Regions from separate parts of the Micromonospora sp. NPDC051296 genome, predicted to be linked through region 1. Evidence: riboswitches for the same ligand, from Rfam matches in the RefSeq annotation. Region 1 holds a riboswitch; the other holds the start of a gene.
What was found. Region 1 has a riboswitch for thiamine pyrophosphate ahead of thiE (thiamine phosphate synthase). Riboswitches for the same ligand answer to the same signal wherever they lie in the genome.
Positions count from the first base shown of each region.

Region 2: another riboswitch for thiamine pyrophosphate. It lies ahead of AB0M52_RS15730 (ECF transporter S component); the one in region 1 lies ahead of thiE (thiamine phosphate synthase).

Region 1 is NZ_JBFBAO010000302.1:5,067-8,467, forward strand. Features, by position in the region: gene AB0M52_RS25695 (ThuA domain-containing protein) at 1-841, opposite strand, end outside; TPP riboswitch at 1,165-1,273, shown strand; gene thiE (thiamine phosphate synthase) at 1,268-1,894, shown strand; gene thiO (glycine oxidase ThiO) at 1,888-3,108, shown strand; gene thiS (sulfur carrier protein ThiS) at 3,108-3,308, shown strand; partial or broken gene AB0M52_RS25715 (thiazole synthase) at 3,314-3,401, shown strand, end outside.
Region 2 is NZ_JBFBAO010000128.1:12,148-15,548, forward strand. Features, by position in the region: gene AB0M52_RS15725 (ABC transporter ATP-binding protein) at 1-1,168, opposite strand, end outside; gene AB0M52_RS15730 (ECF transporter S component) at 1,307-1,897, opposite strand; TPP riboswitch at 1,969-2,073, opposite strand; gene AB0M52_RS15735 (permease) at 2,409-3,350, shown strand; gene AB0M52_RS15740 (TIGR03943 family protein) at 3,347-3,401, shown strand, end outside.

The sequences.
Region 1 (3,401 bases):
AGTCGGCGCCCTCCACCCCGGCCGCGGTCCGGATGCCACCGAGCAGGTGGGTGAGGAACTCCGGCTCGGCGAACGACTCGTTGGTGTGGCCACCACCGGTGTACCAGGCCCGGCCGCCGTCGTAGTCCTGGCACCAGGCGATCGGGTGGTCGTGCCCCATCGCGCCGGCACCGGGGGAGTAGCTCCGCTCGTCGAGGGTGGCCAGCACGTGCACGTCGCCACGCGGGTTGGTCTGGAAGTTGTACCACTCGTCGTACCGGGACCAGCGCTCCGGCAGGTGGGCGGTGGACGGGTGGGCGGGATCCTCCACCTTGATCGTGGCCTGCTGGTTGGCCGGGTGGCCGGAGAAGTACGCGCCCACCAGACCGCCGTACCAGGACCAGCTGTACTCGGTGTCGGAAGCGGCGTGGATGCCGGCGTAGCCGCCGCCGGCCTGGATGTAGCGCTCGAACGCTGCCTGCTGCTCGGGGTTGAGGACGTCACCGGTGGTGGAGAGCCAGATGACCGCCTGGTAGCGGGCGAGGTTGTCGTCGGTGAAGGCACCGCCGTCCTCGGTGGCGTCGACGGTGAAGCCGTGCGTCGCGCCGAGCTGCTGGATGGCCGCGATGCCGACGGGGATGGAGCCGTGCCGGAAGCCGGCGGTCTTGGAGAAGACCAGGACTGAGAACGGGTCGGCGGCGGCGTTCGGGGCGGGGGCCGCCGCGGGCGCGGGCTGCGCGACGGGTGCGGTCTGGGTGGTGGGGGCGGCCTGCGCGGGGGTGCCGACGAGCGTGGTCGCGGCGAGGCCGAGGGCGATGAGGGTGGCGGTCACGGGTACGCGGGCACGGCGTGGTCGGGACACTCCGGTCTCCTTTGTCCTTACTGGACAGGGGTCGCGGGGGCCGGCTCGCCGAAGACCGTCCCAGATGGGGCCGGGCGGAACGCCTTGCCGGGGCGTTCGTTGCGGCATTATGTCGAATCGCTGAACAAATTAATTCCGCTGAATCGGTTCATGGCAAGGCTTCGATTGGTAACGTTTTGGCAACGGCGGGTGAGATTCCTATCAGGACTGCGCAAAGCGCCCACACCTTCCATGAAGGGGGATCTGCTCAACCCGTCCGCTGTCGCCCTGGCGGCGGAGAGCGCGCCTTGGCAGGCCGGCGGATCTGTCGTACGGTGACACCCAAGTGACCCACGGGAGCCCGGTTGACCGGGCTGAGAGGGGGGCTGTGAGCCCCCGACCGTCGAACCTGATCCGGGTAATGCCGGCGCAGGGAGGAGTGTTGCCGTGCCATCCCTGGGGCGACTGCATCTGATCACCGACACCCGGCCCGGGCGGGACCCGCTCGCCGTGCTCCGGGCCGTACTGCCGATGGCCCCTGGCGAGCTGGTGGTGCAGGTCCGGGTCGAGGACACCGCGACCGACCGGGAGGCGTACGACCTGGCCCGGCGGGTGGTCGCGCTCTGCACGCCGTACGCGGTGACCTGCCTGGTCAACGACCGGCTGCACGTGGCGCTGGCGGCGGGCGCGGCCGGCGGCCACGTCGGCGCCGACGACCTGCCGGTCGGGGCGGCCCGACGGGTGCTCGGCCCGGCCGCCGTGCTGGGTGCCACCGCCCGGAAGCCGGGGTCGGCCGTCGAGGCGGTCACCGCCGGGGCGAGCTATCTGGGCGTGGGCCCCTGCCACGCCACCACCACCAAGGACGGGCTGCCCCCGGCGATCGGGGTGCCCGGCATCCGGGCGGTGGCCGAGGCGGTCGCCGTGCCGGTGATCGCCATCGGGGGAGTGACGGCGGCCGACGTGCCCGCGTTGCGGGCCGCCGGCGCGTACGGAGTGGCGGTGGTCGGCGCGCTGTCCGCAGCCGCCGACCCGGCCCGCGCCGCCGCCGAGCTGATCGGGGCGCTGACGTGTTAAGCGGGGGCCCCTCCTCTACCGGAGGCGTTAACAAGGGGCCCTTCCTTGCACCGGATGTGGCGGTGGTGGGGGCGGGGCCGATCGGGTTGGCGATCGCGTGGCGGTGTGCGGCCCGTGGGCTGCGGGTCGTGGTGCACGATCCCGCTCCCGGGTCGGGTGCTTCCCAGGTCGCGGCGGGGATGCTCGCGCCGGTGGCCGAGGCGTACTTCGGTGAGCGGGAGCTGACCGGTCTGCTCACCGAATCAGCCGCGCGCTGGCCGGGGTTCGCCGCCGAGCTGGCCGAGGCGGCCGGCGCCGACATCGGGTACCGGACCGAGGGCACGCTGGTGGTCGGGCTCACCGCCGACGACCTGGCCGAGGCGCGGCGGCTGTGGGCGTACCAGCAGGGGCTGGGGCTGCCGGTGACGCCGCTGCGCCCCTCGCAGCTGCGGGACCGCGAGCCGGCGCTGGCGCTGCGGGTGCGGGGCGGGGCGCTCGCCGCCACCGACCACCAGGTCGACCCGCGCGGGCTGGTGCCGGCGCTGCGGGTGGCCGCCGAGCGGGCCGGCGCGGTGCTGGTCGCCGAGCCGGTGCGCCGGCTGTCCGACGTGACGGCCGGGGTGACCGTGGTCGCCGCCGGGTGTGGGGCCGCCGCCCTCACCGGGTTGCCGGTCCGTCCGGTGAAGGGCCAGGTGCTCCGGCTGCGCGCGCCCGACGGCGGCCCGCCGGGCTTCCGGCACGTGATCCGGGGGTACGCCGACGGCGAGCATGTCTACCTGGTCCCGCGAAACAGCGGTGAGGTGGTGGTCGGCGCGACGGTCGAGGAGCGCTCCGACCTGGCGGTGACCGCCGGGGCGGTGCTGCGGCTGCTGCGTGCCGCGGTAGACCTGGTGCCCGAGCTGGCCGAGTACGACCTGGTGGAGACCGTGGCCGGGCGGCGGCCGGGTACGCCGGACAACGCCCCGATCCTGGGGCCGCTGCCCGGTCGGCCGGACGTGCTGGCCGCCACCGGCCATCACCGGCACGGGATCGTGCTGACCCCGGTCACCGCGGATCTGATCGCCGACCTGATCACCGGAAACGCCCCCGACCCGCTGCTCACCCCCTTCCGCCCGGACCGCTTCGTCACCGCTCCCGGTTCCGGGGCGGGCGTTGGCGTCGGGTCGGGCGGGGGCTCCGGGCCGGTCACATCCGGCCTGCCCGCCAGGTCCGAGCAGTGGACGGAGGACGCCTGATGGAGTTGACGGTGAACGGTGCCGGGCGCAGTGCGCCGGACGGGGTCACGGTCGCCGACCTGGTCCGGGAGGTCACCCCGCACCAGCGCGGCGTGGCGGTGGCGGTGAACGGCGAGGTGGTGCCGCGCACCGGCTGGCCGACGACGGTGTTGCGTGGCGGCGACCGGGTCGAGGTGCTCAGCGCCGCCCAGGGCGGGTGAGCCCGATGGGCATCGAGTCGACAGGCTTCGAGCTGGGTGGTGTGCGGTTCGGCTCCCGGCTGATCCTCGGCACCGGTGGGGCGGCCAACCTGC
Region 2 (3,401 bases), on a different contig from region 1:
CGGCGAGCTTGGTCAGCCGTAGCCGTTGCAGCAGCGGGTCGACGCGGTCGCGGACCGCCGCCTCGGACGCCCCGGCACGCCGCGGACCGAGTGCCAGCTCGTCGAAGACGGTGCTGGTCACGAACTGGTGCTCGGGGTCCTGGAACACCGAGCCGATCCGGCCGGCCAGCGCGGGTGCGCGCCATCGGTGCGGGGGAGTGCGGGTGTCGGCCCCGGCCAGGCCGGAGCTCGCCACCAGCCGCCCGGCACCCGGCTTGAGCAGCCCGCCGAGCAGCAACGCGAGGGTGGACTTGCCGGCGCCGTTCGGGCCGAGCACCGCGAGCGCCTCACCGGCGCGTACGGTCAGGTCGGTGGTGGCCAGCCGGGGTGGCCGGCCGAGCCGGTCCGCGGTGAGCAGCACCTCGCCGGCCGGTGCGGCGGCCCGGCGTGGGGGCATCTCCCGGCCGGGCACCCAGACTCCCTCGGCGGCGAGCGCGGCACCGTGGGTGGCGAAGACGCTCTCCGGCGGCCCGTCGGCGCGTACGCCGCCACCGGGTTCGAGCACCACCACCCGGTCGACCAGGGGCAGCGCCTCGGCGACCCGGTGCTCGACCAGGATCAGTGTGGTGTCGGCGTGCACCGCCCGCGCGACCGCCGCGCGGACCAGGGCGGCCCCGGCCGGGTCGAGGTTGGCGGTGGGCTCGTCGAGCAGCAGCAGGCCGGGGCGCAGGGCGAGCACGCCGGCCAGCGCGAGTCGCTGCTGTTCGCCGCCGGAGAGCGCCGCGGTGGGCCGGTCCCGGTGGTACGGGAAGCCGACCCGGCTCAGCGCCTCGTCGACTCTCGGCCAGATCTCGCCGGCCGGTACGCCCCGGTTCTCCAGCCCGAACGCCACGTCGTCGCCGCAGCGGGCCATGACGAGCTGGGACTGCGGATCCTGGAAGACGATGCCGACCCGCTCCCGGGCCTCGGCCGGCGGCCGGCCGTCGATCTCGACGGTGCCCTCCTGCTCGCCGGAGTCCTCGGGCAGCAGCCCGGCCAGCGCGGCCAGTAGCGTGCTCTTGCCGGCCCCGGAGGGCCCGAGCAGCAGCACCCGCTCACCGCACGCCACCCGCAGGTCCACCCCGCGTACGGCCCAGGCCCGCCGCCCGGCGTGCCGCCACCCAAACCCCCGCAGCGTCACCCCGTCCACATCACCACCCCCTGCCCAACTCCTCCCGCCCGACCACCACCACTCGCCCCGCACCCCCGGTTGATCATGAAGTTGGCGGGCGATCTGGAGATCGAAATGCCGGCCAAGTTCATGATCAACGCGAGGGGGCGGGTGCGGTCAGATGAGGGCGCGGTCGCGGCCGGCGGGGAAGCGGTCCAGGACGCCGGTGCGGGCCAGGGCGCCGGTGAGGGCGTACGCGCCGGCGCCGGCGATCACGGTGGCGCTGAGCACGGTGAGCAGCGCGTAGGGGATCCGGTAGCTGGTCAGTGCGTACGGGGTGTTCCAGACGAAAAAGTCGAACAACGCGGCGCCGAGACCGGTCAACGCGCCGGCCAGCAACGCGGTCGGTAGCCGGAACGAGCGGTACCGGAAGGCGGCGAAGGCCAGCTCGGCGCCGAGGCCCTGGATGAGGCCCTGGACGATGGTGATGCCACCCCACTCAGAGCCCAGCAGCGCGGAGATGGTCGCCGCGACCGCCTCGCAGAACAGCGCGGCACCCGGCTTGCGGATCACCAGGCCGCCGAGCACCGCCGGGACCAGCCAGACGCCGTACATGACGGCCTGGCTGGCCGGAAAGAACGCGAAGGCCGGGTCGGCCGCCCGCCAGAGCAGTCCCCAGGCCCAGAAGATGACGCCGAAACTGACGGCGATCACCGCGGCCACCACGATGTCGATCGTGCGCCACCGGTTGGTGGTCGGTTGGTTCATGGTTTGCTCCCAGTCCATTGTCGAACCAGGAGAAGACGCACGCCCCGCCCGGCGTCGCCGGACAAAGGCGGGCTGGAGGTGGACCGAACTCCCTGCGCTGGCATTACCCAGATCAGGTTCGAGGGTCTGCGGGCGAACCCGCACTCTCAGCGCTGTGCGCTCCCCTGTCGGAGGTGAAGTTGTCTCGCCGACGCTAACACCTCGGAAGATCAACAGGCAACGTGATCTTCGCAGGTCATGTGTGGTGTTCACGTCCGGCGCGGCGGCGGTGCCAGCGGATATCGGCGACCCGCCCACTTCCGTGAATCCATCGACGCCACCGAACCCGGACGGTAGTCTCAGGCCGCGATCCGGACGGGCCGAAGGGCGAGAGGTGACCGCGAACACGGACCAGGCCGCACCAGCCGGCGAACCGGAGGACCAACCAACGGGCGCGGTGGGCGTCGCGACAGAGGTACGCGAGCCGGCACCGACCGGTGGCGAGTCGCCCCGGCGGTGGCTCGGCGACCGGATCGGCTCGGTGGAGGTCCTGGCGGCGCTGCTGATCCTGCTGATCATCTTCCGGGATCCGCTGGCCGCCGCGCTGGACGATCCCCGCCTGCAGACCTGGACCACCGTCTTCGTCTCGATCATGGTGCAGGCGGTGCCGTTCCTGGTGTTCGGGGTGCTGCTCTCCGCCGTGATCGCGGTCTTCGTACCCCGGTCGTTCTGGGCCAGGGCGCTGCCCCGGCACCCGGCCCTCGCGGTGCCGGCGGCCAGCGCGGCCGGGGTGGTGCTGCCCGGCTGCGAGTGCGGGTCGGTGCCGATCGCGGGTTCGCTGATCCGGCGGGGCGTCACGCCCGCCGCGGCGCTGGCCTTCCTGCTCGCCGCCCCGGCGGTCAACCCGATCGTGCTCACCGCCACGGCGGTCGCCTTCCCGAACAACCCCGAGATGGTCCTCGCGCGCGGCCTCGCCAGCCTGGTCGTCGCCATGGTCATGGGCTGGCTCTGGCTGCGCCTCGGCCGTACCGAGTGGATCAGGATGCCGCGCCGGCCGGAGCTGGACGACGCCTCGCGTGGCCGGGCCTTCTGGGCCGCCGTCCGGCACGACGTGACGCACGCCGGCGGTTTCCTGGTGCTCGGCGCGATGGCCGCCGCCAGCATCAACGTGCTGGTCCCGGAGCGGTGGTTGCAGACCCTCGCCGACAACGCCTGGCTGTCGATCCTGGCCCTGGCGCTGCTCGCCGTACTGCTCTCGCTCTGCTCGGAGGCGGACGCCTTCGTCGCGGCCTCGCTGTCGCAGTTCTCCCTCACGTCCCGACTGGTCTTCCTGGTGGTGGGGCCGATGGTCGACCTCAAGCTGATCGCGATGCAGGCCGGCGTCTTCGGCCGCCGGTTCGCCCTCCGGTTCGCGCCGACCACCTTCGCGGTGGCCCTGCTGGTCGCCGCCGGGGTCGGGGCGGTGCTGCTGTGAACCGGCAGGCGCAGGCGGTGGTCCTGCTGCTGCTCGGCGGCGCGGTGATCC